3 regions of the Peribacillus sp. NPDC097295 genome follow, and region 2 is predicted to be linked to each of the others. Evidence: predicted binding sites of a transcription regulator. Region 2 holds the regulator's gene; each other region holds the start of a gene.
What was found. The regulator LexA, encoded in region 2, represses DNA repair genes until DNA is damaged. The targets are predictions, from matches to a motif close to CGAACATATGTTCG.
Positions count from the first base shown of each region.

Region 1: the regulator LexA is predicted to act here: its motif matches at 8,592-8,605, upstream of recA (recombinase RecA).
Region 3: the regulator LexA is predicted to act here: its motif matches at 3,612-3,625, upstream of ACIQXN_RS02565 (DUF6434 domain-containing protein).

Region 1 is NZ_JBIWCW010000017.1:18,414-29,224, forward strand. It holds gene ACIQXN_RS18420 (hypothetical protein) at 1-53, shown strand, start outside; gene ACIQXN_RS18425 (2-oxoacid:ferredoxin oxidoreductase subunit beta) at 134-1,000, opposite strand; gene ACIQXN_RS18430 (2-oxoacid:acceptor oxidoreductase subunit alpha) at 987-2,744, opposite strand; gene ACIQXN_RS18435 (dipeptidase) at 2,981-3,898, opposite strand; gene spoVS (stage V sporulation protein SpoVS) at 3,989-4,249, opposite strand; gene ACIQXN_RS18445 (TIGR00282 family metallophosphoesterase) at 4,583-5,380, opposite strand; gene rny (ribonuclease Y) at 5,501-7,060, opposite strand; gene recA (recombinase RecA) at 7,403-8,446, opposite strand; gene ACIQXN_RS18460 (competence/damage-inducible protein A) at 8,795-10,027, opposite strand; gene pgsA (CDP-diacylglycerol--glycerol-3-phosphate 3-phosphatidyltransferase) at 10,044-10,628, opposite strand; gene ACIQXN_RS18470 (helix-turn-helix domain-containing protein) at 10,809-10,811, opposite strand, start outside.
Region 2 is NZ_JBIWCW010000006.1:205,990-216,800, forward strand. It holds gene ACIQXN_RS13110 (YeeE/YedE thiosulfate transporter family protein) at 1-144, opposite strand, end outside; gene ACIQXN_RS13115 (CcdC family protein) at 382-858, opposite strand; gene ACIQXN_RS13120 (response regulator) at 972-1,331, opposite strand; gene ACIQXN_RS13125 (cytochrome c biogenesis protein CcdA) at 1,531-2,238, opposite strand; gene ACIQXN_RS13130 (Spo0E family sporulation regulatory protein-aspartic acid phosphatase) at 2,446-2,622, shown strand; gene ACIQXN_RS13135 (YneF family protein) at 3,115-3,330, opposite strand; gene sirA (sporulation inhibitor of replication protein SirA) at 3,415-3,861, opposite strand; gene tkt (transketolase) at 4,127-6,133, opposite strand; gene ACIQXN_RS13150 (DUF896 domain-containing protein) at 6,364-6,597, opposite strand; gene ACIQXN_RS13155 (YneB family resolvase-like protein) at 6,664-7,320, opposite strand; gene yneA (cell division suppressor protein YneA) at 7,340-7,651, opposite strand; gene lexA (transcriptional repressor LexA) at 7,811-8,434, shown strand; gene ACIQXN_RS13170 (hypothetical protein) at 8,682-8,969, shown strand; gene ACIQXN_RS13175 (GlsB/YeaQ/YmgE family stress response membrane protein) at 9,113-9,349, opposite strand; gene ACIQXN_RS13180 (peptide MFS transporter) at 10,145-10,811, shown strand, end outside.
Region 3 is NZ_JBIWCW010000001.1:503,174-513,984, forward strand. It holds gene ACIQXN_RS02540 (ROK family protein) at 1-157, shown strand, start outside; gene ACIQXN_RS02545 (N-acetylmannosamine-6-phosphate 2-epimerase) at 151-831, shown strand; gene ACIQXN_RS02550 (DUF1835 domain-containing protein) at 870-1,700, opposite strand; gene ACIQXN_RS02555 (peptidoglycan DD-metalloendopeptidase family protein) at 1,820-2,707, opposite strand; partial or broken gene ACIQXN_RS02560 (IS1595 family transposase) at 2,821-3,004, shown strand; gene ACIQXN_RS02565 (DUF6434 domain-containing protein) at 3,005-3,574, opposite strand; gene pcp (pyroglutamyl-peptidase I) at 3,838-4,485, opposite strand; gene ACIQXN_RS02575 (DUF979 domain-containing protein) at 4,497-5,459, opposite strand; gene ACIQXN_RS02580 (DUF969 domain-containing protein) at 5,495-6,169, opposite strand; gene ACIQXN_RS02585 (ZIP family metal transporter) at 6,550-7,275, opposite strand; gene ACIQXN_RS02590 (S8 family serine peptidase) at 7,792-10,811, shown strand, end outside.

The DNA of each region.
Region 1 (10,811 bases), on a different contig from region 2:
ATGCAATAACGGTTTCTTCTAAGCCCTACTATTTAGATAGCACCATCTTCTAGCGTGCTGTCTCCTCATTAGAACGCTTGGTTATTAACCACAAAAAAGGTTCATCCCAAATTTGGGGTGAACCTTTTCATCCTTACATAAATTCTTCAACAAGTTTATCGAAATGAGCTTGATCTAGAGTTAAATCCGACTTATTCAACGATTCCTCTGCATAACCAGGTATTAACTCCTGGTAAGACGGACGTGAAGAATCTTGATAAATGATTCCTGTCACAAGACTGTCATGCTTCATCAACGTTTGCATGGCCTGTTCTTTATTTGTGGAATCATATCCTTCAATCGTATTTAACTTTGTTAGGTTCTGTTTGAACCAATCATACGTATTAATCTTGTTATATGTTACGCATGGAGAGAAAACATTGATAAAGGAGAACCCTTTATGATTGATTCCTGCTTCAATGATTGCAGTTAAGTCTTTTAAATCCGTTGAAAAGCTTTGAGCCACGAATGTAGCACCTGCCGATAAAGCTAATTCCATAGGAGAGACCGCCCTCTCGATTGATCCTTCAGGGGTGGATTTTGTTTTAAACCCAGCAGCTGAACGAGGGGAAGTTTGACCTTTTGTAAGACCATAAATTTGGTTATCCATGACAATATACGTAATATCGATATTACGACGAATCGCGTGTATGGTATGTCCCATTCCGATTGCAAAACCATCACCGTCACCACCGGAAGCTATAACGGTCAATTCGCGGTTGGCCATTTTCAAACCTTGGGCAATTGGTAACGAACGACCATGTATGCCATGGAAGCCATATGATTTGATGTAGCCGGAAATACGGCCTGAACAGCCGATTCCAGAAACTACAGCCAAGTTTTCTGGCTCCAATCCTACGTTGGCTGCAGCACGCTGCATGGCAGCCTGGACGGAGAAATCTCCGCAACCGGGACACCAATTAGGTTTTACATCATTTCGAAATTCTTTAAACGTTGCCATATTCGAACATCTCCTTGCATTGTGTGTGAATTTCATGCGGGAGGAATGGGTTGCCATCATATTTTAGGATGCTTTTAATTTTGTTTACATGTCCGACATTCATCTTGATAATATTAGCCAATTGTCCAGTCGCATTATTTTCAATTACTACTACTTTCTTAGCTGATTCCACTAAAGAAAGAACTTCATCGGCAGGGAATGGATGAATCAAACGAACTTGCGCATGATTCACTTTTATTCCATCTATTTCCAAACGGCCGATTGCTTCATCTATTGTACCACGGGTAGAGTTGAATCCTAGAATCAATAAATCTGCCTCTTCGTGAGGTGCATTCTTGTATACAGGTGTATTGAACGTGTGAGTCAAATTGCCAAGCTTACGCATACGTTTGTCCATCTGCGCTACACGGTTGGCAGCGGATTCAGAAGGCTTACCTGTCTCATCATGCTCTACACCGGTAACATGATGAATACCGTTCTTCATCCCTGGAACGACACGCGGAGAGACTCCATCTTCCGTTACTTCATAACGTTTGAAGTATGTTTTTTCTTGAGACCCTTCAATTTCATGATCCAAAAGTTTACCACGTCTGATTTCCACTTTACTGTAATCTAGCGGTTGCACAGTCTGTTTACCGAGTGAAAGTTGTAAATCGGATAAAATGATAACCGGACACTGATATTCTTCTGCAAGATTGAAAGCTTCAGCCGTATCATAAAATGCTTCCTCAACTGTACTTGGGGCCATGACGATTTTCGGAATTTCCCCATGAGTACCATAAATCATTGCCATTAAATCCGATTGCTCTTGTTTCGTTGGAAGTCCCGTAGAAGGACCACCACGTTGTGTATCTACAATAACAATCGGAGTTTCCGTGATACCAGCTAACCCGATTGCTTCCATTTTCAAGGAAAGTCCTGGGCCTGCTGAAGCTGTGATAGCACGAACACCACCGTAATTTGCACCTATCGCCATTGTAGCTGCAGCGATTTCATCCTCGGTCTGGATAACGGTACCACCTACTTTTGGCAGTTTCTTGATTAAATACTCCATGATCTCGGAAGCAGGCGTTATTGGGTAAGCTGCCATAAAGCGGCAACCACCGGCAACTGCACCTAGTGCGATTGCGTCATTACCAATCATGAACAAACGTTTTTGGCCATCCGCTTTTTCAAGTTCCATGGCTCCCACTTTTTCACCGAGCAATGTTTCCATGGATTTATAACCTGCAGTAATCGCATCCATGTTCTTTTTAACGATTTCTTCCCCTTTACGGCCGAAGATTTCATCAACTACATCGTTGAACACGGAAATCTCCATACCTAAGACGGCACAGGTAGCTCCGATTGCAACCATGTTCTTCATTAAAGAAGTACCCAACTCAGAAGCGATTTCTGTGAATGGGACTATATATAACTCTGCCTTTGTGTCATCAGGGCAGACAGGTTTGAATTTTGCATCAGCGATAATGATGCCACCAGCATGTAGTTCTTTATAATTGACGTCTATTGTTTCTTGATCGAAAGCGACTAAAATGTCTAAATCATCTGAGATAGCACGAGTCTCGGTAGTACTTACACGAATTTTATTATTCGTGTGTCCACCTTTAATTCGAGATGAGAAATGACGGTAGCCATACAAGTAATAACCTAAGCGATTGAGGGCAATACAGAAAATTTCTCCTGTACTTTCAATACCTTCACCTTGTTGTCCGCCAACTTTCCATGAAAGTTGATTGATCATGTATTACACTCCTTTAGAACGTTCGTCTATAACTGCATTTAACTGTACCTCTCTCCAGAACGTTCAATATGTATATAATCGTTCTATTATTGCTTGAAAGGTGTACTAATCCTTATCAATTCTATCGATAATATACATAAAATGCAACCTTTTTGCTTTTGTTTTTTATATTTTCAGAATATTCATTCAAATAAACAAAGTCAGAATTACAAATCATTCACAGGACAATTACATTATCATCGAGGATAATTGCGGATGAAATTTTCATAAAGAATGCCATTTACAAATTCAGTGGAATAAAGTCTACCAAGTTCATTAATTAAATTTTGGTAATTCCTATAAGAAGTCAAGTTATCAACCATCTCTTCTATTCCATCGAAATCCGATCCGAAGCCAATTTGCTTATCGCCACCTAAACTGCAAATATGGTCAATGTGGTTAATGATGTCTTTTATCGTAGCGGATGCACCTTTGGATAAAAATTGCGGAACAAAAGTCACCCCAATAGTCCCGTTATTTTGTAGGATAGCTTTTATTTGGCTGTCTTTCAGATTCCGAGGGTGTGGGCATAGATGATAGGCGTTTGAATGGGAAGCAATCGGAAATTTTGCGATTTCCATCGTATCCCAAAAACCGGATTCCGATAAATGGGATAGATCGCACCAAACCGATTGTTCGTTCAACAATGCCACAACACCTTTTCCAAATCGGGTCAATCCCCCTCCCCTTTTTTCTAAAGCACCGTCAGCCACCAGATTGGCATAATTCCATGTTAATCCTACCGATGTAACCCCCAGTTGAAGAAGGGTTTTCATCTTTAATAAATCATCTCCAATGCAATCACAGCCTTCTAATGTCAGCAAGGCTCCAATTTCTTTTTCCTTAAGGGTATCGATATCCTTACTAGACCGTATAAATTTCATTTCCGGTTCGCTCAAGATTTTCTTGTGGAATATATCTATCATCGCTAAAGCAGCCTGAAACCTCATATCTGTGTGGACTTGTTCAGGAATGTAAATTGCAAAGCACTGAACCTTTCCACCTGTATCGATGAGCTCACGTTTCGTTATATGTAACTTATCGCTATCCACAAAAGAAATCTCCGGTTCCATAAACAATTTCATTAAAACATCACAATGTGCATCGAATATCATCCATTCATCCCCCTTTCTACTCTTTATATTTCGTCATGGACAAAAAATAACCTGCTTGTCATCCGACAAACAGGGCATCTACTTATCAAATTATCTTGGTTCTACGATTAGCTTGATAGCCGTCCGCTCTTCGCCATCAATAAGAATATCCGTAAAGGCAGGAATACAAATCAAGTCGACTCCACTAGGTGCGACAAATCCTCTGGCGATTGCTACTGCCTTAACGGCTTGATTTAACGCACCTGCACCGATTGCTTGAATTTCCGCGGTTCCTCTTTCTCTGAGAACTCCCGCCAGTGCGCCTGCTACAGAATTAGGATTAGATTTTGCTGAAACCTTTAATATTTCCATTCCTAGTCCTCCTTGTTTTCCCTGCCGATTATAACTTGGCTCAATAGTTATAACACTTTCCACTGCTACTATATTCAGCTAGGAAAACTTGTATGACAAAGAAAACCAGGATTGTCCAACAACCATTTACGAAAAAGGATTCATTATTGGTAAATCTCATATCCCCAATTCCCTTAACAGGTCAGGGACGCAACTCATGTACTATAAAACGCCATAATTCCTTTTTTTAAGAAGCAATACAGATTGAAATCATGGATTGAATCCATGTTAACTGATGCTTTCAACTGGAAAAATTAAAAATGGACAATCAGCCTTGACTGTTGTCCATTCATATCAGTTATAAAATGGGTTATCTTCGTTAATCAAAATCCGCTCAATTTTTAAAGCTTTACCGGACTTAATATCAATATCTATCAATACAGCACTTAATAAGGTACGGCCAGTTTTTGGCACTTCAAATCGAACTGGCAGGCCGGTCAAGAACTTATGGATGACATTCTCTCTTCCCATACCTAGAATGCCGTCATATGGGCCTGTCATCCCTACGTCTGATACGTATGCTGTTCCTTGTGGTAAAACCCGGTTATCGGCTGTTTGGACGTGTGTATGAGTTCCCACTACAGCTGTCACTTTTCCATCGAGATACCAGCCCATTGCCTGTTTTTCACTTGTCGCTTCACCATGAAAGTCAACAAAAATGATTGGTGTCCTTTTTTGTGCTTCCTTGACGAGCTCTTCTGCTTTTTGAAACGGACAATCCAATGCCGGCATGAATGTACGGGCCTGCAGATTGATGATGGCGACCTCCTGCTGATTTACCCTTATATATTTCAGACCCATGCCTGGTGAACCCTTGGGGAAATTGGCCGGACGGACGAGATACTTCGCTTCATCTATAAAAGAAAAAATATCTCGATTATCCCACGTATGATTTCCCAATGTAACGGCTTGAGCTCCCCACTCTAGAAAACTGCGATAAATCTTTTCCGTAATTCCCCGGCCTCCTGCTGCATTTTCCCCATTAATCACTGTAATATGAGGCTGATGTTTTTCTTTAAGTTTCGGGAGATATTCTTTGACCGTATCACGGCCGAGTGATCCCACTACATCTCCTATAAATAACAATTTCATACTAAAACCCTTTCCTATATACATTTCACGTGATCAGTTTAACCGAGGTATCCACTGAAGCGCTTCATACAAAAAAATGAAAACGAAGTGGTTTTCACCACTTCGTTCTCCAAAGCCAAATCATTTGGCATATTCTACCGCTCTAGTTTCACGGATAACCGTTACTTTTATATGACCTGGGTAATCAAGTTCTTCTTCAATCCGTTTCCGGATATCACGAGCGAGTTTATGTGCCGAAAGATCATCTATTTGTTCTGGTTTCACTAGAATCCGTACTTCACGTCCGGCTTGAATCGCGAAGGATTTTTCCACTCCATCATAGGATTCGGATATCTCTTCAAGTTTTTCAAGTCTTCTAATATAATTTTCCAGCGTTTCACTTCTTGCACCTGGTCTTGCAGCTGATAAAGCATCAGCAGCCGCTACAAGTACTGAAATTATAGACGTTGGTTCAGTGTCGCCATGATGTGAAGCGATGCTATTGATGACAGTTGGATGCTCTTTATACTTAGTTGCTAACTCAACGCCGATTTCAACGTGACTGCCTTCCACTTCATGATCGATTGCTTTCCCAATATCATGTAATAAACCTGCACGACGGGCAAGTACTTCATCCTCGCCAAGCTCTGCAGCCAGTAATCCCGAAAGTTGGGCCACCTCAATAGAATGTTTTAGTACGTTTTGACCATAGCTTGTACGGAATTTCAAACGACCAAGGATTTTGATAAGGTCTGGGTGAAGCCCGTGTACACCAACTTCGAATGTTGTCTGTTCACCGATTTCACGAATATGTTCATCTACCTCACGTCTTGCCTTATCAACCATTTCTTCAATACGAGCCGGATGAATCCGTCCGTCCTGAACTAGTTTTTCAAGTGCCAAACGTGCCGTTTCACGTCTAATTGGATCAAATCCAGATAAGATGACTGCTTCAGGAGTATCATCAATGATAAGGTCAATACCTGTCAGCGTTTCAAGCGTTCGGATATTTCGTCCTTCACGTCCGATTATTCGTCCCTTCATTTCATCATTTGGAAGATTCACTACAGAAACGGTGGTTTCTGCAACGTGATCAGCCGCACAACGCTGAATGGCTAGAGATAGAACTTCTTTCGCCTTTTTATCAGCTTCTTCTTTGGCGCGGGTATCACTTTCTTTAATCATAAGTGCTACATCATGAGCAAGCTCATTTTCTGTCCGATCTATTATGATCGATTTAGCTTCTTCACGAGTCAAACCAGAGACACGTTCAAGCTCCGTTTGTTGCTTACGTACCGTCTCGTCCACTTTGCTTTCCATCTCTTCAATATGCTGTTGTCTTTGGTTAAGAGACTCCTCTTTTTTCTCTAAAAGGCTTTCACGTTTATCCAACGTTTCATCCTTCCGATCAAGATTCTCTTCTCTTTGCAATAATCGATTTTCTTGTTTTTGTAATTCGTTCCTTCTTTCACGGGATTCCCGATCTGATTCAGAACGAACCTTATGAATTTCATCTTTTGCTTCCAACAAGGCTTCTTTTTTAAGCGCTTCCGCTTCACGTTTTGCATCCTCAAGGATATGTTCAGCAGAGCCTTTTGCCCCTGCTATTTTACTCTCAAATTTTGATTTGTGAATAAAATAACCAACAACTGCACCGACGATTAGGCCAAGCAAAGTGAAGATGATTGTCATGGGTTCCATCGTTTCACCTCCCCTTGCTATGAACTTTTACATAAAATGTTGAACTGTCGGCAAGTACATTGCACATAAATTCAATATACAGCTCTTAATTTTCAAAATTTTAGTTTGAAAAATTGTAAAATATACATATTAATTGTATAGTTGAGAATTTTTATTGTCAAGCCTTTGTCCCTTGTGTATCAAGGTTTATTCAAGTTTTATTACTATGCACAGCCATTATGTATCAGTTTAACATACTAGAGGACTATAAAACCGCTTAATTTTTTGCAATTTTTCCACTTTACCAATCTTAAGGAATATAGAAAAGGCCTAAGCATAAAAAGCTTAGGTCCTTTCATACCATCAATCAAGCAGTTCAAGATGTTCCTCTTTATCATCTTCTGGAAGTTCAAACTCTCCATCTAGATTATAATGGTCTCTGATTTTCTGTGAAATCTCCTGAGCGATTTCCTTATTTTCTTTCAGGAACAATTTCGCATTTTCCCGACCTTGTCCAACGCGTTCATCATTGTATGAGTACCACGAACCACTTTTTAGGACGATATCCAGGTCTGCGCCCATATCTATGATTTCGCCTTCCTGGGAAATTCCTTGCCCATACATAATATCGACTTCAGCTTGACGGAAAGGTGGGGCAACTTTATTTTTAACGACTTTAATTTTTGTTTTGTTCCCTACGACTTCATTGCCTTGTTTTAATTGTTCTGCACGACGCACTTCAAGACGAACAGTTGAATAGAATTTCAGTGCACGACCTCCTGGAGTCGTCTCTGGATTCCCAAACATAACCCCAATTTTTTCACGAATCTGGTTAATGAAGATTGCGATAGTATTGGATTTATTAATTGCACCAGAGAGTTTTCTGAGGGCCTGTGACATCATACGGGCTTGAAGACCCATATGGGAATCTCCCATTTCTCCTTCGATTTCCGCTTTAGGAACAAGTGCGGCTACGGAGTCGATAACGATAATATCAACAGCGCCACTTCGCACTAATGCTTCCGCGATTTCAAGGGCTTGCTCACCCGTATCAGGCTGTGAAAGCAACAATTCATCAATATTCACGCCAAGTTTTTCTGAGTAAGCTGGATCTAAGGCATGCTCTGCATCAATAAACGCAGCCGTTCCGCCAGTCTTTTGTACTTCTGCTATTGCATGCAATGCAACAGTTGTTTTACCAGAACTTTCCGGTCCATATATCTCAATGACCCGGCCTCTTGGAAAGCCACCTACTCCTAATGCAACATCCAATGCTAAAGAACCGCTCGAGATCGTTGAGATTCTTCGATCAGACTGTTCTCCAAGTTTCATAACAGAACCTTTACCAAATTGTTTCTCAATTTGTTTTAACGCCATATCTAAAGCCGCTTGACGATCACTACTCACTTAAGTTCCTCCTCTATATTCAAATAATCGGAAGTCCGATTACAGATGTTCTTACGTTAGCCTATGTTTGAGGACAAGATCAATATCTTGTCTCAAAACCTATCTTAACTATATACTCTTTTTACTATTTTGCCAAGCACAAAATCGAACATTCATTCGTTTATTTCTTTTGGTTAAATCTCCATGAAAAAGCATTTCGTCTACATGAATTTTACCTTTTCTTCTTAAGTTCTCCTAATAAAATGCCTTTTTATCAAATAAACTGTTTTCTTCTTTTCCCGTAAATCTTAGAACAAAAACTCTTAACACATAAAAAAACAGAGCCTTTTAAGGAGCTCTGTTTTTACGTTATAATTCCCGCAATAAATAATGACAGCCATATTTCACACTTCGAACACGGTTTTGTGCCCTGCTTCCAGATAAATTCAACTCTTTGAAGCGGGTGTCCCCATCTCTAAAGGAAATGCCTATGAATACTGTACCGACAGGCTTACCCTCTTGTTCATCCGGCCCTGCAACGCCAGTAAAACTAATGCCTACATCCGCATCAAGCTTTTTCCGGACGTTAGAGGCCATTTCCATAGCACACTCTCCACTGACGACGCCATGATTTGAAATAGTCTCTTCACTTACGCCCAAGACATTCGCCTTTGCATCGTTCGTATAACTGACTATACCGCCTTTAAACGCTTTTCCTGCCCCTGGTATCGTCGTCAACTGCTCTTGAAACATACCGCCGGTTAAGCTTTCCGCCACCGCTATCGAAAGCTTTCTTACCGTTAACTCTTTAACCAGTTCTTTTATGAGCGAAGTATTATCACTTCCATAATAATACTGGCCGACCCGGTTAAGGATTTCCTTCTCCGCTGCTGAAATAAGCTCTTCACATTTTTCTTTTGACGTTTCTTTAGCTGTAATCCTTAGCGTCACTTCCCCTTCCGCTGCAAGGGGGGCAATTGTTGGATTCGTTTGGTTTACGAGAAGATCTTCAATCACCGTTTCTAGCTCCGCTTCTCCTATTCCATAAAAACGAAGCACCTTGGAATCAATTCGTTCATGCTTTTCAAGTCTTTTCATGATTGCTTCATATCCGTGGTTTACGAACATTGGCTCCATTTCGCTTGGAGGACCAGGAAGCAACATATATGTAATTCCAGATTTAGACAATACCATTCCCGGAGCCATGCCATGATTGTTCACCAACACCTCGCAGCCCTCCAAGACAAGGGCCTGCTTTTTATTATTTTCAGTCATTGGACGGCCACGTTTTTGAAAGTACGCTTCTATGGACTGTAGTGCATCCTCATCAAAGACGAGTTTTTTGCCAATATGGCGAGAAATCGTCTCCTTCGTTAGATCATCCTTAGTTGGACCAAGGCCACCAGTAAAGACAATTAAGTTAGCCCGTGATTCGGCAATCTCTATGGCTTGTTGTAGACGACGATCATTATCGCCAACAACTGTATGATAAAAGACATTGATACCCATTTCGGCAAACTGTTGCGATAGAAACTTTCCGTTTGTATTGTTAATTTGCCCCAAAAGAAGTTCAGAGCCTACTGCAATGATTTCTGCATCCATATCAACGACCCCTTCATTACTTAGAATTGATAAAAGCTTGCTTGTTTTTGACAAAATAATCGACACCGGACCATATTGTAAAGATAAGTGCTATCCATAGAGTAATATTCGCAAATGGAATCGAAATGAACGCAAAGGGCAGGTTATGAAGCAATAAGGCTGATATCGATACTATTTGTGCCCACGTTTTAATTTTACCTAGCTGGTTGGCCGCGACCACTTCACCAGTACCGGCTAAAACCAGGCGTAAACCAGTAACGGCAAATTCCCGACTGATAATGACGATGGCAATCCAAGACTGGCCATACATCAAATTCAAATCAACCAAAACAATCAACGCGGCCGAAACGAGTAGCTTATCGGCCAATGGATCTAAAAACTTCCCTAAATCGGTAACCAAATTATATTTTCTTGCAAAGTGACCATCGATCCAATCCGTTGTAGAAGCTATGATGAAAAGTATAGCCCCCGCTAAATGTGATACCGGCAATGTGTACTCTCCCCAAGTAAGCGTTCCCCATGAAAAAGGTACGAGCATGATGATTAAAAAAACTGGAATTAGACAGATTCTTGCTACTGTAATCTTATTAGGCAGATTCAAACTTTTAACCTCCAAAATGTACGCCTGCTTATCGGCAATGCGCTTCCATCATTGTTAAGTGGCCTATGGCCAAGTTATCCCTATGTATAATTTTACCTCAAAATCAATTGATGTATGCCGGGTTTCCTTTTCCATTTCTAAATGAAAAATAAAAGAGAAAAATAGTCATCTAAGAGATGACTA
Region 2 (10,811 bases):
GACAATGAACGTCGCTAAAAACATTCGACCATCTCTAGCTATAAGCAAATCGCGATATGCACCGACAACACAGAAACGGCCTCGTTGAAGCACAAATCCCAGCAGTAAACCACAAATAATTCCTAAAACAATCATTTGTAACATGAACCGTTCCCCCCCTCTTGAAACAACAATAATATCAATATAATACAATTCACATGAAATTACTATGCTTTTAAATAAAGTTTTTTTAATAAACTTATCCTTGAACAAAATAATCTTTAATTACCGTAATAACACATATTTACATAAAATAACTTTTATACCAAAATAACAAAGTGATTTATTCAAAAAAAACACATGGATCCATGGATACATGTGTTTTTTCTTATTCGATAAGGTTTACACCATTTTACCCTCATTAAAATAGGCGGCTTTGACCTTTTTATATTGGTAAAGCATGACAACACGCCAAGGGACAATCATACCGAAGGCAAGAAGGAAAAACATCCCTCCGAGCACACCGATTTCTACCCTGCTCCCTAAGATCAGTTTGGCTACTAGGCGGATTACAACAAGACCGATTAAAATGAATACAAACGCTTTCGAACGTTGGATGTATATTTGTTCATCCCGAACTTCGAATTTCGATGTCTTAATTAATAAGATAGAAAATAACATGCCAGCTATAAGAGCTTCTAAAAGTTCAGCACGCGTAACTTGAAAAACTGGAAAAAGAAACATTAACGCACCTGTACTCATGAATACCGGCGGTAAAATAATCTTTTTGGCATTAACAGGTCTTTCCGTTTCCTTCATTCGCAACTTAAAAACAACGATAGCCATCACAATAGCCATTCCTGTTGTTAAATATATCATTTGACTCATCCTTTTTAACTAAGTTAAGTAAGTACCATACTAATAAAATTATATAATAATCATAACCTTACCCAAAGTATATAGTACCTAATTCAGATAAACAAGGCGAGTAATCAATCAAGCACCCGATTCACGGCGTCCAAGACCCGACTTTCGTCAAAAGGCTTCACTATAAAGTCCTTTGCTCCTGCCTCAATGGCATCGACCACCATCTTTTGTTGTCCCATGGCTGAACACATGATCACCATCGCAGAAGAAAATTCCTTTTTGATTTCTTTAACTGCATCCAGTCCACTCATTATCGGCATGGTTATATCCATGATCACCAAATCAGGATTCAGCCCACGATATAATTCAATCGCCTCTTTTCCATTTTCACCTTCACCAACCACTTCATGACCTGCTCTAGTTAATATATTTGAAAGTGTCATTCTCATAAATTTAGCATCATCAACTACTAATAATCGGGCCATAGCCGCTCCTCCTTATTTCACACAACAAGCAGAACAAATAAAGATATCTAAAAATTTATATATTCATAGAATATCTAACTTAAGTCCTAAAATCAACGAATTTTCCATAAAAATCAAAATAAAAACCATAAAAAAGCGACTAAAGACATAACAAAGAAACATTCTAATTGAAAAAATTATATTCTTCAAAATATGTGTACTAAAATCCAATAAATCCACCGAATAGTGTAGTTAGAACAGCAATGATTTTGGTCATCCAATCAAAAAATAAAATAATGCCCATAACAATCATTAAGTAACCACCGATTTTCATGATGTAACGACTGTATGTTTTTATCCACTTTAATTTACCTATAAAGAAAGATAAAACAAAAAACGGTATAGCAAACCCTAATACATAAGCAATCATATAGTTCATAGCAGCACTAGGGTTAGTGGCGCCTAGAGTCACAACCGTACCTAAAAGAGGGCCCGCACACGGTGTCCACCCAGCGGCGAAAGCTAGCCCGATCATTACGGAACCAATATAGCCACCAGGACGATTCTTGAATTCAAACCGACTATCTTTCATTAAAGACTCCGGTTGGAAGATTCCCACGATAAACAACCCGAATAGGATAATTAATATGGCACCAATTTGTCGAATTAAGTCCTGGTAATCCGAAAAGAAAGAACCTAGATATGTAGTACCGAACCCTAGCGCTATAAATACCAAAGAGAACCCAAGCAAAAAGAATAATGTGTGTAACATGCTCCTTCTTTGCAACATGGCATTATCCGATTTAATTTCTCCAACACTCATTCCAGTAATATAAGATAAAAAGGCAGGATATAACGGTAAGCAACATGGAGAAATAAAACTTAAAAACCCTGCTCCAAATGCTAAGAAAATATTAATTTCATTCAACGACTTTCACTCCTATGTAAGTCAACCTATAAACATTGTAACAAATAAGATAAAAAAATACATTTTTGGTATTAAAAATTTCAAAAAAATAATTATTTATACATATGATAAACTTATTTGATATCAATCCATCAAGCCTTTATAATTGTTATATTCATACATATTTTACAACAAACCCACTGCATCCGGATTCAGAAAGGAATAACTATGTCAAAAAGTAAAGAATGTCTTGAACAAATAGAATTAAAACGGAGTGAACTTATTACAATTGTCGCTCGAAACGGTTTGAGTTCTCACCTTGCAATCGAGCTTAGCCAACAGCTTGACCAATTATTAAACATGTATCATAAAAAGCACTATAAAGCTGGTACTGAACTAAGCTAATCCTCTTTTTAATGCTCATTTCATAAGCACCTTATTCCCCTATCACTTACATAATAAATAAAAGGAAACTTCACAAAACAAACTATATATAGCCATATATATTATATGGAAACCTTTATTTATTCCTATATTCCTCCTCACTTTTTTTGTTTAGTCCATTGAGACGTGACCCATGCTGTAATGGCAAGCAGAAAGAAGTATGAGAAAAGAACAGGGGAAGTTATTTGGGAAGCAAAAACGTTGCCATAACATTCGACTGTCACCTTTTATAAAGGAACTTTAGGTACTCTCCACCTCCTAGTATCCTCTACAACGCAAAAAACCCCTTCTCTGGTAGTTCCGTCAGAGAAAGAGGTTTCAGTTTAGTTTGATGAAAGAAAAAGCAAAAAAATTTATGATGAAAGATTCACTCTATAAGATTCTTATAATTTGCTTATCCTATAATGCCATAATCAATTGATAAAACCTAAAGCATAGCTTTTTTCATGCTAATTATTTTGTTTGTTGTTTATTCATAGCGCTCATCATTTGATTAATTTTCTTTTGGGACGGTTTCATACCCATTTGCATCATCATCATTTTCAACATTTGTTCGTTAATTGGCGGATTTTTCTTTAAGTAATCCATCATGTATTTACGAGCGATGAGAAATCCTAGCACTATACCTAAGATCAATGCTAGTACGCCAACTAGAATGTAAACCCACATACTATTTCCTCCTTCATGTTGTCTAACATCAGTGTACTAGACCAAAGATTATTATACAATACCCGCTAGCGAAAAGTCCCCCATTTAGACAAATTTTCTTTCTTTTATTGGTTTTAACCAGCCATATTTTTCATGGTCAAAATCAATGGCAAGAAAACCTGCTTCACATTTACGAATACATTCGAAGAAAGCAGTCTCCGCTTCATAGTCACCTTCAGCTTTGAGTATTATGGAATCGCCTTCAAAGGTTAAAGCTGCTTTACTTGTGCTTGTACCATTTGTTTTTTCTAAATAGTATTTACCGTTTTGCGACCAAAAATTCATTTTCTTCTTTAGCCGTTGTTCAATAACTCCCTGTAATTGGATTACTGGAACTGTTTTAGTAACATATTCAATTTGTTTTTGCAAAATACTCTTAAGCCTACCCTTTGCTTGAATATATTCTAAAAACAAATTGAAGAAAAGCTTCTCCCTGCCATAATAATGATGGGCAAATTCATCTTCAATCAAAAAAATCTGATAAGTTCTCATAAGCCTACCTCCCTAGGATTCCTATTTATGAACCAACATATTATTTAGTATTTGCCCTGAAACCTTATATGTGGCACATTGAAAAGATTAAATATTTATTCTTATTATATCTTGACAAATTAACAAGATATGTTGTTTACTGGAGAAATTTTCATCTTTTTTTGTCGAAAGGAAGATATTCCCTATGATAATTCAAATTTCTTCATTAAATATAAGAAAAAAACTGACACCAAATGAAATGGTGTCAGTCATTAACTAATCAATATTATTTTGCAAGCATTGCTTTTACGCGGGTCACGACATTTTCAACGGTAAAGCCGAACTCTTGCATGATTTTACCGCCTGGTGCTGAAGCTCCAAAATGATTAATGGCTAAAATTTCTCCTTCATCACCCGTATAACGATCCCATCCAAACGGTGAAGCCACTTCTATGGCCAGACGTTTTTTAACTGCCGGGTTAATTACACTTTGTTTGTATTCTTTTGACTGAGTTTCGAAGCGATCCCATGATGGCATGCTGATAACAGAGACATCAATTCCTTCTTCAGCCAAAGCTTTCTGTGCTTCAACAGCAAGGTTAACTTCAGAACCTGTAGCAAGCAGTAATGCATCCGCTACTTCTTTTTTAGAATTCGATATGACGTATGCACCCTTTACCACACCTTCATATGCTGTTTCAGAAGTATTTTTGATTGTTGGCAAACCTTGGCGTGTTAATACAAGTGCCGTCGGTTTATCTTTAGACTCCATAGCAACCTTCCAAGCTGCCGCTACTTCATTACCATCAGCAGGACGAATCACACCAAGGTTTGGCATGGCTCGTAACGAAGCTAGTTGTTCAATAGGCTCGTGTGTCGGTCCGTCTTCACCGACAGCAATACTGTCGTGAGTGAATACATACGTAACAGGAAGCCCCATTAAAGCTGCCATCCGGATAGCAGGACGCAAATAATCAGAGAATACGAAGAATGTTCCCCCATAAACCTTTATGCCACCGTGAAGCACCATTCCATTCATTGCTGCTCCCATAGCGAATTCACGTACACCAAACCAAATATTACGGCCACTGTAATTACCAGGTAATAAATCTGTAGCACCTTTGATAGACGTATTATTGGATCCTGCTAAATCGGCTGAACCCCCAATAAGACCTGGAAGTTTTTTCGCTAATGCATTCAGTACCTCTCCACTTGAAGCACGTGAAGCCAATGTCTTACCTTCTTCATAAACTGGAATTTCTTGATCCCAATCTGCAGGCAGTTCACCCTTGATAGCTAACTCCAGCTGTTCAGCAAGCTCTGGGTAAGCTTCTTTGTATTCACTAAATAATTTGTTCCATGCTTGTTCTTTTTTACTTCCTGCTTCGACACAAGACTCATTAAAGTGAGTATACACTTCATCTGGGACATAAAAATCTTCTTCGAAAGTCCATTTGTATGCATCTTTCGTCAGTTTCATTTCATCTGCACCTAGAGGCGCGCCATGGGCTGCAGACTTACCTGAACGATTGGGAGATCCGTACCCGATTACTGTCTTTACTTCAATTAATGTTGGGCGAGTATCGTCCGTTTTTGCTTCTTCAATGGCATTTGCGATTTGTTGTAGATCATTACCGTCTTCTACTCGCAGATATTGCCAGCCATACGCTTTGAAACGGTCAGCTACACTTTCACTAAATGATTGGCTCAAATCTCCATCAAGAGAAATATCGTTCGAATCATATAAAACGACAAGCCTTCCTAGTTGAAGGTGGCCAGCTAAAGAAGCTGCTTCAGCTGAAACGCCTTCCATTAAATCACCATCACCACAAATACTATATGTATAATGATCAACCACATTATAAGAGTCACGATTGTAGCTTTCAGCCAAGTGGCGTTCTGCCAAGGCCATACCTACAGCCATTGCAATTCCTTGACCAAGTGGTCCAGTGGTGGCGTCCACTCCAGCTGTATGTCCATACTCAGGATGTCCAGGAGTTTTACTGCCCCATTGACGGAAACTCTTTAAATCATCGATAGTCAATCCGTAACCTGATAAGTGAAGGAGGCTATATAAAAGCATAGAACCGTGTCCTGCCGATAGAACAAAACGGTCTCTATTGAACCATTCAGGATTTTTCGGGTTATGATTCATATATTCAGTCCACAGTTTATATGCCATGGGAGCGGCACCCATTGGCATGCCTGGATGACCGGAATTAGCCTTTTCAATTGCATCAATTGATAATGTACGAATGGTATTAATAGAAAGCGCATCTAATTTATCTAACATGTGTAAAACATCCCTTCCTGTAATGTACATCTTTATATTATCTTGACATGCTTAATATCACAACTAAAATAGACATTTCTTTCACAGCTATTTCAATTTTCTACTAATTAATGAATTACCATAGTTAGCTTGAACTTAAAAAGAGAATACATACATTGATGCATTCTCTTTTTTGCTTAATATTTCTTCAGATTGGACCAGATGAAGGGTTCCAAAATTTGACTTCAAAATTAATGCAAACCTTTTTTTTCTTTTATATTTTTAATTTTTTGAGGAGTGACATCATTGCCTTCAGGATCGACAACCTTAACATGTTCCAACGTATCAGCCATCGAACGCCTGAATGTTTCTAAGTATTCACTTCGCAAAGAAGTTTGTTCTTTCGCCTCTTCTACCGTTAAGCCGTCTCCCTTAGCCTTCTTAGAAAGTTCATTGATACGGGCGAGTTTTTCTTTTGATAACATAATTTCGCTCCTTCATATATATACGGATATTGACATGGTATAAAAAAAAAAGTGAAATTACAAGTTCTAAGATTGGTTTTCCTGTGTAATCTGATAATGTTCTAGAAATCTGCGGTTTACAGTAGCTTTCGATACGTCATAACCAAATCCTCTAAGCGTTGCAGCAATCTCTGCAAAGGTTAATCCATTCGAACGCAGTTTTATAATTTCTTCTATAGGTACTTCTTTACGCTCTCTACCAGTAGAATTTCTTTGGTTCTTCAAGTTTTTTTGGGGCCGGTAGCCGTTCCCAACCGCTCGAAGCATTCCTCGTTTAATTTTCAAGTTATGTAACTTTCGCTGATATTCTTCCACTATACCGACAATTTGGATAACCATGGCATCCGAATCCGATAGCTCTAATTCCCCATCATGTGAAAGTGTATAAATTTTAACCCCTTCTTTAAGAACAACATGAAACAAGGCGATTTTTGCATTTCCTCTTCCCAATCTCGTTTCATCTTGAATCAAAAGTACATCTGCCTCTTTTGCTTTAAAAAGATCAAGCATGTCAAATATCCCATCACGATTTAATTCGTAACCACTTGCCTGCTCCCTTATAACGGATACAATTTCCATACCCTTATTGTCCGCTAACTTCACTAATTCCTCTTCTTGCCTTGCAAGCGAAGTTTCCTGTGCTTCTTTTTCTGTACTTACCCGACAATAGATGACTGCTTTCATATGACCCTACCTTTACTACTTACTGCTTGCTAGCCAAACTTTGGACTACTTTTTCATTTTCAACTGGGATGACAATTATTTGACCAGCCTTAATAGCATCTGCTCTTACACCGTTATACTCTTCTATCCAACCAATGAATTCTTTTTTTGTCAATTCAGTCTGATCATATTTCTCGGAAATCTCCCATATGGTATCTCCTTCATTTACTTCAATTGAAAGGAAATTTTTATCTTGATTTTTGTCTAATGTGAAAGAAAATAAAATTGAAAAGATAAATACCAATCCTGCTAATAGAATCGTATACATATTATTTTTGTAAAAATCTTTCATCAATATCCCTCCATAGCGAATATACGTTCGTTTTTAATTTATAAATGAATTATAATACGAACGTTTGTTTCAGTCAACTGTGAAATTCGAACTTATGTTTGTATAGAGGAGGTAGCCATGCTATAATATAGCAAAGAATTATGGGGAAGAGGTGCACATATGACTAAACTATCAAAACGACAACAGGACATTCTTGATTTCATAAAAGATGAAGTTCGCCAAAAGGGTTATCCACCTTCCGTAAGAGAGATTGGCGAAGCTGTGGGACTTGCATCAAGTTCGACTGTCCATGGTCATTTATCTCGTTTGGAAAGCAAAGGCTTAATCAGACGCGACCCGACTAAGCCGAGGGCCATTGAGATTTTGAATATAGAAGAAGCTAATAATATACCAAAAACAAGCGTAGTTAACGTACCACTACTCGGAAAAGTAACAGCAGGCTTACCGATAACTGCCATTGAGAACATAGAAGAATACTTCCCACTTCCAGAAAGTATGGTTCCACATGATGATCATGTATTCATGCTGGAAATTATGGGGGAAAGTATGATTGAAGCAGGAATTCATGACGGTGATTATGTCATCGTAAAGCAACAAAGCAACGCCAACAATGGAGATATCGTCGTGGCCATGACGGAAGATGATGAAGCCACTGTAAAACGATTCTTTAAGGAACCGGATTACATACGGCTTCAGCCGGAAAACTCCAATATGGAGCCTATTATTCTAAGAGATGTTAAAATCCTTGGAAGGGTAATCGGTTTATATAGACAAATTCACTAAAAGCGCTATGCGCTTTTTTTTTGTTTTTATAATCTATGTATCTCGTCCATTTATATGACAGAAAGAATAGATGAATTTCAATAGAGTAGTAACTCGTTTACTTTAAAGCCTTTGAATTGATAGATTATGGTGTCTTTTACGCGAAAAATAATTCTAGGATTAAAAATAAAAAATATTAGGATGTATATTCCTTAAAGAACCGGTGAAATTAACCCAATACATATTTCCTTTCGAAAGTGGTGTTTCCATGGATTTCCCTACGATTCATACAAATTTTTGGGATGCAGTGATAGCCATTCCAACTATCATGATTTTAACCCAATTCATCAAAATTCTTTTTCCAATTCCCCGAAAATATATACCTTCCATGGCATTAGGACTTGGTTTAATCCTTTCCATTTTCGTTAGTCATCGGCATTACTTAATGACAGGGATTTTTATGGGGTGGTTTTATGGATACGCCAGCATTGGAAATTATGCAGCACTTAAGACAGCCATATTGTCTTATAGGGAATCTGATCATCATTCGAATTGATACTTAAAAATCTCTTCACAAAAAAAGCTGTCCAGCATTGTTGAACAGCTTTTTCAAACAATAATGGACAAATGCAACTCACATATTTCTTTCATCTGCACTGCGCTCCTGATCAATACATTTTATGATAGTTGACCAGCATTCTACCTCCATCTGGTGTTTCTCATAATTATTGACACGATAAACACGACAATTATAGCGCCCAACAAAGCGGGCACAATATAAAATCCTTCTGTTTCAGGTCCTATTGGTCCTAAAATTGCTGTACCAAGCCATGCTCCAACAAATCCAGCAATGATATTTCCAATAATTCCACCCGGCATATCCCTTCCCAAAATCAGACTTCCCAGCCATCCAATTATTCCACCAACAATTAACATCCATATCAGTTCCAAAGATATCCACCTCCCTTCCCTTAAATTTATGAATTTAATTTATCATTAGAACAGACCAACAAATAACGGAAATACTTCCTATCCTCTATGTATATGTTGGGCACATTCATTACCTACTGGAACTGGACGACAATATAAAAAGCCACCTTAAAGAGGCGGCTTATAAGTGCATTCATGCTTATGGAATAATTCTCCGTTACTAAATTATTCTCTTTAATATGAAGCTTTTCAATTTTAAAATTTTCCATATGGACGATTAAATAATGTTATATGGTTATAATAATAAAAGCAGCCAGATAACTGCAATTATCTGGCTGCACAACATGGTAAAAAAGAAAACAATCAAATTGCTTTCTATACTAGAATAAGTATTTTGTCTTTTTTTGTCGATAAGACAATTTAACTATTTTTTATTCTCTAATATCATTTAACTGTTATCCCTCTATTTCTAAATATATGGAATACAAATTTTCGCAAAGATGGCTGTATTACAGTGAATATAAATGTTCCATCTTATTCCATTGAACTATTTCATTGGATTATCTCATTTACATTTTGCGAAATGTCAAAAATATGAGTTTCCGAAACCAAATTATGAGAGTAAAATACCATCAATCATTTGAGGGGATTTTCATAATAAAAAGAGGTAAAATAGAACTATTTTTAACATAGGCACTAGTAATAATGCACCTCTTAAGAATTATTATTAAAATACACTAAATATTCTTTACAACCGATAAAAGAAAAGTTATTATACTATAATAAAAGGGAGTTGAATGTATGTCATCGATGAATAAACAGAAAATTTTGGATAGCATTCCTCAAAGAGGTTTTTTCGGAAACCCTAAAGGTCTATTCACTCTTTTCTTCACAGAATTTTGGGAGCGCTTTTCCTATTATGGAATGAAAGCCATTCTTGTATACTATATGTACTACGAGGTATCTAAAGGTGGATTAGGGCTTGATGAAAAAACGTCTCTTGCCATAGTATCCATTTACGGATCGTTAGTATATATGTCAGGGATTATCGGTGGCTGGTTAGCCGATAGGATTTTTGGGACAGCCAAAGCCGTCTTTTACGGTGGTATATTGATTATGCTGGGTCACATTGCACTGGCTATCCCCGGTAGCATTTCCATGTTTTTCGTTTCCATGGTACTAATCGTACTAGGAACAGGCCTTTTAAAACCAAATGTATCCAGCATTGTTGGCGATCTCTATGCTGAAGGCGATGACCGTCGAGATTCCGGTTTCAGCATATTCTACATGGGGATTAACACGGGTGCATTCATTGCTCCTCTAATTGTCGGAACAGTTGGAATGAAGTACAATTTCCACCTTGGTTTTGGTATAGCCGCAATTGGTATGTTCATAGGATTAATCGTCTTTATGGCTACAAAGAAAAAGAACTTAGGTCTTGCAGGAGTAGAGCCTGTCAATCCTTTAG
Region 3 (10,811 bases), on a different contig from region 2:
AGGTACCTATTTACTAGACCATATCCAGAAACAGCTGCCCATTTTTCTACCTAATGGGTTTGTAAAGACAGAATTGAAAATCGCTCAATTATATAATGACGCCTCCCTATACGGGGCGGTCTATCCATTTTTTCAAGGGGGAAACAGTTCATGTTAAATGAAGTTAAAGGTGGTTTAATCGTATCCTGTCAGGCCTTACCAAATGAGCCTCTACATAGTCCTTTCATCATGTCCAAAATGGCATTGGCCGCTAAACAAGGCGGTGCTAAAGGAATACGCGCAAACTCCAATGTAGATATTTTGGCGATAAAAAAAGAAGTGGATTTGCCTGTAATCGGTATCGTTAAACGGGATTATGACAATAGCTCCGTGTTTATAACCGCCACTTTTGCGGAAATCGATGAGTTGCTAGAAAGCGGCTGTGAAATGATCGCCATGGATGCCACAAATCGAGTCCGACCAGAAAACATTCCTCTACGTGACTTAGTGAAATACGCTAGAGAAAAAAATCCTTCCATTCAACTCATGGCAGATATAGCTACTTTAGAGGACGCCATCCAATCTGAAAAATTGGGATTTGATTGTATTTCCACTACATTATATGGCTACACGGAAGAAACGTCTGGAAGAAAACTCTATGACGATGATTTTGAATTTTTAAAGCAGGTCCTCCAGCATGTGAACATCCCGGTCATTGCGGAAGGAAATGTCATGACACCCGACATGTATAAAAGATGCATGGATCTAGGTGCTCATTCGAGCGTCGTCGGCGGGGCGATCACACGGCCAAAGGACATTACGCAACTTTTCGTCAATCAATTAGAAGCCTGACTTTTGATGTACTCGCACATTCACGGAATGTGCGAGTTTTATTGTTTCGGTTCCTTTTTCAGTCGAACTTGATAGGAACGCATATCCCTTGTATCACCGGTGTAGTCAAAAACTCCATTTTTGATCAACATACGTAAACGGTAATCAATCCAAGTATCACTTATGTCATGCTGACTCCACCCTAAAACATGGCCAATCAAACGGGTTGCGTTATAAAATTCGTCCACCCCATATTTAGATTGAAATTCGTTTGCATATTGGATGATGCTTTCATCATCTCTCGATTCTATATCCTCTATCATTCTTCCTCTAACCCATGTCCGAACAGTGGAATGTCCCTCCATTAATTGGAGCGCTTCGTTCTTTAATAGAGCTATCTTACCTTCAGTAAGTTGCTCTAATTCATTCAGCTTTAACATTTGCTTCATTTGGTCAGGGCTAACCTCACCGGAATGGCGGATATCAAATTGTGCATGTTTATCTTCATGGAAATACAGCATGGGGAAATATGTGTTACATACAGAAATCGCACATTTTTTCCCTGACAATAGATGACTTACTAAGCGTAAGCCAAATTGTTCCGCCGCATTTTCACAAGTCCAAATAATCACCGAATCCCCTTCTTCTATCTGTTGAATGCGGATTATCGCATCATGAAACAAAGCCACATACTGTTGACTCATCTTTTCATCGAAACGGTAGGCTTTCTGTAGCCATTCCAGCCTTTCTGTAATACCTTCTTCCGTCAATAAACGATGTATGGGCCCTGCACCCAAGGAGTCCGGAAAAGCAATGATGTCTACACGTTCACCTTTTAATGCATGCTTTAATGAGCCAGATGCTGCTTGGTTAAATAAGATATGTTTCACTGGGACTCCCCCTTCCGTTTTACTATTCTTAAGCATGAACTCAGCCATCTTATCTGCCTCTGTTGGAAGTCTTTTCGACCAGTAAATCCGCCCGTTAAAGACTATTAAAGAAATTCTTGTCATTTAGTTTTCGGTGCTATAATATCACCCTTTACTGGCATTGAACTACCACTTATCTCTTCAAAAAACAAAGGAAGTCCTTCTGCCAATACAGGATGAATAGTCTTAGATGGATTTTGTCTTTGATGGTGGATGTGCAAATGCGGCTCCGAAGACGAACCACTATTCCCTACACGCCCCAATAAATCACCTGGCTTCACTTTATCTCCTACCTTAACTACGACACTATCTTTCTTCAAATGGTTCAGTAGTAGATAGGTACCTGTCTCTTCTAATTCTATGTATACGTAATTCCCTTCTAGTGAATGAAAGTCTTCTGAACCTGGCGTAATATCCCCCTCACCATCATATGTGGCACTGATTACACCAGAAACGGGTGAATGAACTTCTTTATTCCAAATACCGTAATCTTCATTGTTATCACTGTTCATATTGAATGGTTCCATCACTAAGTCATATGCCCATCTCTCAGATGACCATATGGCATGCGGTAAATTATCTTTTACATATTGCCCACCCCAACCAATTACTGTCTGTTCCTTTAAAGGGAAATTTACAGTGACCGCTGGTTGCGCTTGTTCAACTGTATTAGGATAAGCAAAAGGAATGATGTTCATCGTCATTAATATAGGGAAAAACATCAATAGATTTACCATCGCATTAAAAACAACCTTTACTCCTTTCCTTTTTCTTGATAGTAGAATGATAAAAATGACTACATTTATTAGCAAACCAATTGCCCCTATAAAGGGTAGAATTAGTTTGAGTAGGGTCCATGAATAGGCGCCCACTATCCCTCCAATTAAAAAGACACCGATCCATAAAAATAAAAGGAATCCTATTACTATACAATTTATGTAACCAATTTTTTGAATGACTGCTTTCAAAATAAGCTCTCCCTTTATTAAAAGATGAGTAGAAAAAAAGCGCTAACCTTCAACTTGGATTTTAGGTCCTTGAGATGCATGTAAGTTTCTTTCCAACAAGTCAATAATTCTCACGTTTGAAAAGGTGGATGGAGCGTTTTCAAGGGGTAGCAACAAAATACTTGGATAATTACCTCTGCTGGTTCGGTTGGCTTCATTTAGGTAAAAAAATAGCATTGATGAACTGTCAAACAAATGCTGGTTTCTGCCTGTCGAAATTCAAATCATACAACGGTTGAAATGCTAAGATGTGCTTAACTAATTATTAGAAGTATATTTATTACTTCCAGGAAGTTTCTTGATTTCATTCCAGGCTTCAACCGCATCTTCTCGACTTTGCCCTTGGTTTTTCGAGTCAGCAAAAAAGTCACGAATGAATTGATTATATTGAAATTGAGGTGCAATATTTTTCTTGTACGAAGGGTCTTTCTTCCGTTCTTCTTCCTCATACCAAACATCTACAACATCACGATACGTTTTTCCTACGTTATTTTTAAAGTAGGTTTGTATATACGTAGAAAAATGAAATTTCGGGATAATCGTCTTAAAAAAGGCTCTCACATCTTGGCTACAACGATGGTTACCCGTAATGACTGTATCAAGGCTCATATCTAATTGAGATTCCAGCTTCTTAATAGGTTTTGATTTTCTGATAGGTTTCTGTATCTCGCCTGTCCGAAGAAATGTTTCAATCCTATTTGAAATCTCTATTTTAGAACCAGAAGCACTTATTCCATTTTTCCTACAAAAAGTTTGCAATTCTTCCTTTAACCAATAGAAATCTTTAAAACTTTTTACACTTATATCTTTCGTTAGGTTGGGTCTCATTAATTACACCTCCACACTTACTTATATTACATATTATAGAACAATTGTTCTTTTTTTACAAAAATACAAACAAAAACAACAAAGTTTACGAAAACAGCCATTCTCAATGATTTCCATTTCTCTATTGAACGAAAATGAGTTTTTACCACAAAAAACCTCATGATAGGATGAATTGTACTCTGCTCAACAGCAAAAGGACAAATCCATCATAAACATGAGGTCAATTATGACAGGTAACTAAACAAGTAAAGTAATCATTAGAATTAATGGGTCGTCCCGCCTACGGTATGGATATCCGATTCATATTTAGCAGCTGTGACAGCAGCTATTTTTATGCCTTTAACAATTGTCGCAAGGCTTAAACTAGGCGCTTCTTTATGAATGGTTTGCTCCAGAATGAAAGGAATATGGATAAATCCACCCCGGATGTCTGATTTGGTTCGTGTGATATGGTCCATTAATCTATAGAAGATATGATTGCATACAAAGGTTCCGGCAGTATGGGATACCGATGCAGGAATGTTGCTTTCCTTCATGTTTTCGACCATTCTTTTGATGGGAATCGTAGACCAATAGCCTACTGGTCCATTGTCTACAATCGGCTCATCAATAGGCTGGTTTCCCTGATTGTCTGGGATTCTAGCATCATTCATATTGATTGCCACTCGTTCAGGTGTAATGTGTTGCCGCCCCCCGGCTTGTCCTACACAGATCACGATGTCAGGATCATGCTTCTGGATGAGGTGCTCCAATACTGCAACTGATTTCCCGAATACCGTTGGAATTTGTTCAGCAACTAGAGCCACATCATCAATAACTTCTCCATGTAACTGTTTTACCGCTTCCCAGGAAGGGTTCAGACTCTCTCCGCCAAAGGGATCAAAACCGGTTAATAACACTTTTTGCTTCATGCCGTCCCCTCCTATACTTCTAATGAAACAAGTATGTACATAAGTAAGATATTGAACGCTAATACTGCTAAAGCTGTTGGAACTTGAACTTTTATGACATGGTTCTTATCTTTCAAGTCCAGCAAGGCTGCCGGCACAATATTAAAGTTGGCCGCCATCGGTGTCATCAAGGTTCCACAATAACCTGCAAACATAGATATGGCCGCTATATGATTGGGATTAGCGTCAAATTGATTGATCAAAAAAGGAATGGCGATTCCTGCAGCCATGACTGGGAAGGCAGCAAAGGCATTTCCCATGATCATCGTGAATATAGTCATCCCGAGACAGAAAATGATGACTATTAAAAATAGCGAATCTTCTGGAATGATGGCTGTCACCACTTTGGACACGACCGTACCAACCCCTGCATTCATGTAAATGGTTCCCAAAGTTGCAAGTAGCTGTGGCAGCAATACAGCCCAACCAATGGATTCAAGTAGGCGACGTGATTCTTTCACAGCTCCTGTAGGTGTTCCTCGAGTCATCCACATCGCAACAATAATGGCAATCAAACACGCCAGGCCTAATGCAACCATCGTTACATTAGATGGATCCAGCAATGCCTTACCACCAATTTCAACTCCGCTTAGTAGCTTAGAACCAGCCAAAGTTAAAATAGGAATCAAGATGGCAGGCAGAAAAAGCCGGCCGCCAAGTCGTTTTCTTCGCTCTTCCTTTACAGTAATGCTTTCTTCAACATGTTCGCTTTTCTTTAACCCGCCACCTACAATAATTAAAACCATAAAAATAACCATAAGCCCAATATAAAATGGTGGAATTACTTTACCGAACATTAATGTAATGGAATAAATCAAGTAAAAACTTCCCGTAGTCAACCGGCGACTGTTCGTCCGATCAGTGAAAATATATAGGGAGCAACCTAGAACAATGATGCCCATCAATATGTAAATCATTTCAACTGAGAATATCATAAACGATGCTCACTCTCTCTTCTGGCTGTTTTTTGTTATTTATCCCGACTGCCCAAACGCTTGTCCAGCCTTTTATCAAACATACGGAGGCGAATGGCATGTACTATAAAAGCGAATATGGCCGTAGGAATTCCCCATAATGCCATGGATATTGGGTCAGCAGGGATATTGTTCTGTTCAAAGAATCCATTCATCAATAAAATGGCACCAACCGCCACGAAAATATCTTCTCCGAAAAACAAGCCGATATTATCGGTAGCCGCTGCGTGTGCACGGATTTCCTGTTGCTCTTTCTCAGGTAGCTTCCCGTATTTTGTTAGGGCAGCCCCTTCTGCCATCGGGGCAATCAGCGGACGTACAGTCTGGGGATGACCTCCAAGACTGTTCAAACCAAGAGCAGCTCCGACTTCCCTGATCAATAAATACATGGTCAATACACGACCAACCGTGATAGCTTTAATTTTTGATACAATCCTTGAAGCTTGCTGCTGGAGACCATTCTTCTCAAGCAGCCCAATAACCGGAAGTGTGACTATGAGGATAGACATGTACCTGTTAGTTGTAAAAGCTTCACCAAATTGCGTAATAATACTGGTAATGGGAATACCGGCAATCATCCCTGTTACAAGTGCGGAAATCGTTACCACCACTGCCGAATTGATTCTAAGTAAGAATCCGATCATGATTAATAGAACACCAATGAGTACCATACATATCCCCTTTCTTCTTATTAATACTACTCTACAAAAATATTAACTACATGTATTGTACATTAAATTAAGAATTTTATAAATATTTACTATATACACAAGTGAATATTTATTCAAAAATATCAGTCTATTATTGGATTAACAAGCCCTTCAAATTAATTTTCAAAGCATAATCCCCTGAAGAATCATTTACCTGCATTTCATATGTAGCCTCTTTATATCTTATTTCACTATATTGTATGGATGGATATCACCATACTTATCCATACAAGAACTTAAAGGACATTATCATTCCGATGCTATTGAGAAAATACTTCAATGAAATAAAGCGTATCCCAGTTAGCAGGATACGCTTCCTATTTTGGTGCATTCTATGACACTCACATCGAATCCAGAACCAATGAGACGAGCAGGCCTGCCGCAGCGAAAATCCCCGTGATGGGACCTGAGTCTTCATACGCTTCGGGCATCATGGTGGAAGCAATCATGGCGATAATCCCGCCACCTGCAAAGGCTGCCATCCCTGCCATCATAGCTTCCGATGCATGATCGAGAAAAAGATAGCCTCCCATTGATGAGACCGCCGAAATCAACAATACAGAAAACCAGAGAGCCATGATTTTCTTCTTCGAATAGTCGCTATTCACTAACCCCGTTGTGCTGGAAAGTCCTTCTGGAATGTTGCTGATAAAAATGGCGATGACAAGCAACCAACTAACAGATCCTCCACTAATCATGCTCGCTCCGATCATGATCGACTCTGGTATCGCATCCATCACGGTCCCTATGAAGATTGCCATGCCTGCTTCCTTCGAAGAAGAATGATTGGAGCGTTTCCTTTTAGATGCCCCCTTCTTTGAAACAAGAAAATCCAAGACAGTAAACATCGCTGCACCGGCTATAAAACCAATCGATGTCGCTAGGATTCCCCCATCACGAACGGAATCGCCTAATAACTCATAGGCCGCTGCACCGATTAAAACACCTGTCCCAAATGCCATAATGTACCCAATTATCTGCTTCTTGATTGGAACGAAAAGAGCCACAAGGGCCCCGAGCAAAACGGCCGAACCTGAAATCCCACCCCATAAGACCGCGTTCCACATGAATTTTCCTCATTTCCTTTTTATAGGATAATACCCGTTACTGCCCTTGATAAAACGAGACCCGACCCTAAATGCCCATACGAGCGCTCACGAAGCTGTTTTACTTTTGACATCGAGTGGGATTGGTTATATCCATTTGACCATTCACACCCTCATTGTTTATCAATCTTAGTTTAACTATTCATTCTTTACTACCATTTTCAAATATCACGTATAAGAAAAGTTCTTTTGACACTCGTAAAATAGCATATTTTTTCTATGAATGACTACATTTGTTCGAAAAAGAGAAGGTATTATTCCTTATTTTACCAAATAAAACTTTCCTACAATCTATTCATTTTTAATCATGCAAGTTTACCGTCCCATAATACGACAATTTTCTCATTTAACGATTTGCTATCATTGGGGAGAACATCAGTGTTGTACATACTGGCCATCTATAAAGAATGGAGGTGGATTCTATCTGTAGACCGGCCAACGTTTTTGTTCTTTGAAAATAGAATAGGGGGGAATAATTTGCGAAAAAAAAGAAGAACAAAGTGGCTAGCGATGGGATTCGCTATCATGCTTACTGGGTCACTGATCATGCCAACAAACTCCAACGCTGTATCTTCCATCAAGCTCCATACCTCAGCTAAAGATGAAATAGCGGGGAAAAATCAAAAAAAAATTGCCTCTAAAGTCCTTAAACAGTTTGAAGAAAAAGAAAAGGTAACCTTTCTCGTTAAACTCAAAGAACAAGTGGACACCAAGGACATTTCCTCAAAAGCCGCAAAAACTGCCAAATCACAAAAGTTATCTGCAAATAATTCAAAGTTACTGAAGCGATCAAGCGTTGTCTCCGAGCTTCGTGCTACGGCGCTTCATACGCAAGGCAATATTAAGAGCTATATAGCAAAGCAAGAAAAAGCCGGTAATGCAAAGGACTTTCAATCTTTTTATATCGTGAACGCCATTGCCGTGACAGCCACGAAGGATGTCATGGAGCAAATTGCCGTGTTTCCAGAAGTAGAGAAAATCATGCCAAATGAAACAAGACAGCTTATTACACCGGCAAGCAAGACGCTTGAATCGAAAGCCTCTATGGGCTCAAGCGTGAGTAAACCGAAAGCCGAAACGTCTTCCATTGAGTGGAACATCGAAAAAGTCGGGGCCCCTGCTGTATGGGACATGGGCATTGATGGTGCAGGAACCGTTATTGCTTCGATCGATACAGGTGTCCAGTGGAACCACCCGGCATTAAAAACCAAATACCGTGGCTATAACCCGGCCAACCCAGATGTCGCAAACAATGAATACAACTGGTTTGATGCGGTAAGCGGGCAAGCTTCCGCATATGACGATTTAGGTCATGGAACCCACACAATCGGAACAATGGTAGGATCTGAACCGAATGGTGCCAATCAAATCGGTGTGGCTCCAGGCGCTAAGTTCATTGCAGTTAAAGCATTTTCTGCAAGTGGAGGTTCAGATATCGATTTATTGGAAGCCGGTGAATGGATAATCGCCCCAAAAGATGCGGCGGGTAATCCTCATCCTGAGAAAGCACCGGATGTTGTCAATAACTCTTGGGGAGGCGGAGCTGGTCTTGACGAGTGGTACCGTCCAATGGTACAAGCTTGGAAAGCAGCTGAAATCTTCCCTGAATTTTCTGCAGGAAATACGACATTAACAAATCCCGGCGGAGCTGGTTCGGTAGCTAACCCAGCCAACTATCCAGAATCCTTTGCCACTGGTGCAACAGACATTAACAACAGAGTCGGAAGTTTCTCTTTACGCGGTCCCTCTCCATATGGAGAAATCAAACCGGATATTTCGGCACCTGGCGTTAACATTCGGTCTGCCGTTCCTGGTGGTGCATATGAAGGCGGATGGAATGGAACATCGATGGCCGGCCCTCATGTCACAGCAGTTGCTGCGCTGTTAAGACAAGTGAGTGCAAGCTTAACCGTTGAACAACTTGAAGAAATCTTACTGACAACCGCTACTCCTTTGACAGACAGCAATTATCCAGAAACGCCTAATCATGCATATGGCTATGGCCTAGTAAACGCATTTGACGCCGTTTCTTCCGTTATAAGCGGACTAGGGAAAATTGAAGGTACAGTCACTAAGGCTGGAGATGACACCGAAGCAGCTGTCATTACTCATAAAGCACCAGAAAGCTCCTATCAAAAAATGAATCTCAAGCTCCAAGCTGAAGTGTCGGATAACGTAAGTGTCACCGCCGTTAAGCTTAGCTACAAAAAGGCAGACGGAAGCTGGGCTGAAGTCAAAGCCGAGAGAACGAATGGTGATTATAAATCAGGAACGTATGAAGCGACGATTCCTGGTTCCGAGCTGACTGGAGAAACCGCTACGTATAAATGGATCGCAACAGACTTCGGAGGCACAATTACAACTAGCGATGCTTATTCCACTGAACTATTGCCTGGTATCAGTGTAGGCTATACGCAGGATTTTGAAGAAAACCCAACTGGATGGACCTCTTACGGAACGAACAACAGCTGGGAATGGGGCGTTCCAACCTCTGGTCCGGGATCTGCAGCATCCGGCCAGAAAGTCTATGCCACAAACCTTGCAGGGAACTATGCGAATAGTGCCAACATGACTCTATCTATGCCGCCGGTAGATGTTCCAGAAGGCACGAGCTATTTACAATTTAAACAATGGTTTGAACTTGAAAAGAACTATGATTTCGGTCATGTATTCATCTCCACAGACGAAACGAACTGGGTACAAGCTGCCCGCCTTAACGAAAAATCAGATAGTTGGATCGATGGTGAAGTCAACCTAAGCGAATATGCTGGAGAACGAATCTATATTGCCTTTAACGTGACATCCGATGGTTCAGTCAATAAACCTGGCTGGTATATCGATGATGTTAAACTGGCCGATACTTCGATTCTACCGACGACAAAAGCAAAAACGGGATTAAGCGTCAATAAGTCTGACTCTTCGGTATCAGCTAAACCGCAAGTTAATCCTGATAAAATCAAGCCAGTTATGGAAAAAGAGCAAAAAGAACCTGAAAAAGAACAACCTGCTCCAGTGCTTCTTCCATTACAAGCACAGGTGAGTGTTTTGGAAACGGGTAGATCTGTATATGCAAACCCGCAAGATGGATCCTACACACTGACACATGCAACAGGTTCATTTACATTGCAAGCGGAAACATACGGCTATCAATCTCAAACAAAACGAGTCAACATCGAACAGGATGCAACATCAACAGCCAACTTCACGCTTCAGGAAATTCCTAAAGGAACCATCACTGGCACCATTACCAATAAAGTAACTGGCGAACCAGTCTCTGGTGCGACCGTTTACCTTCTTGAGGATGCCGCCATTCAACCAGTAACAACAAATGCAGACGGTGAATACTCACTAACTGCCTATGAAGGAACATATACGTTGAAAGTCATGGCTCCTTCTTATTACGGGAACGAGGCATCCGTGACCATTTCTGAAGGAACTAGCACGAAAAATATCGAACTCAAACCGTTCATCGGGTATCCTGATGAGATCAAGTATGA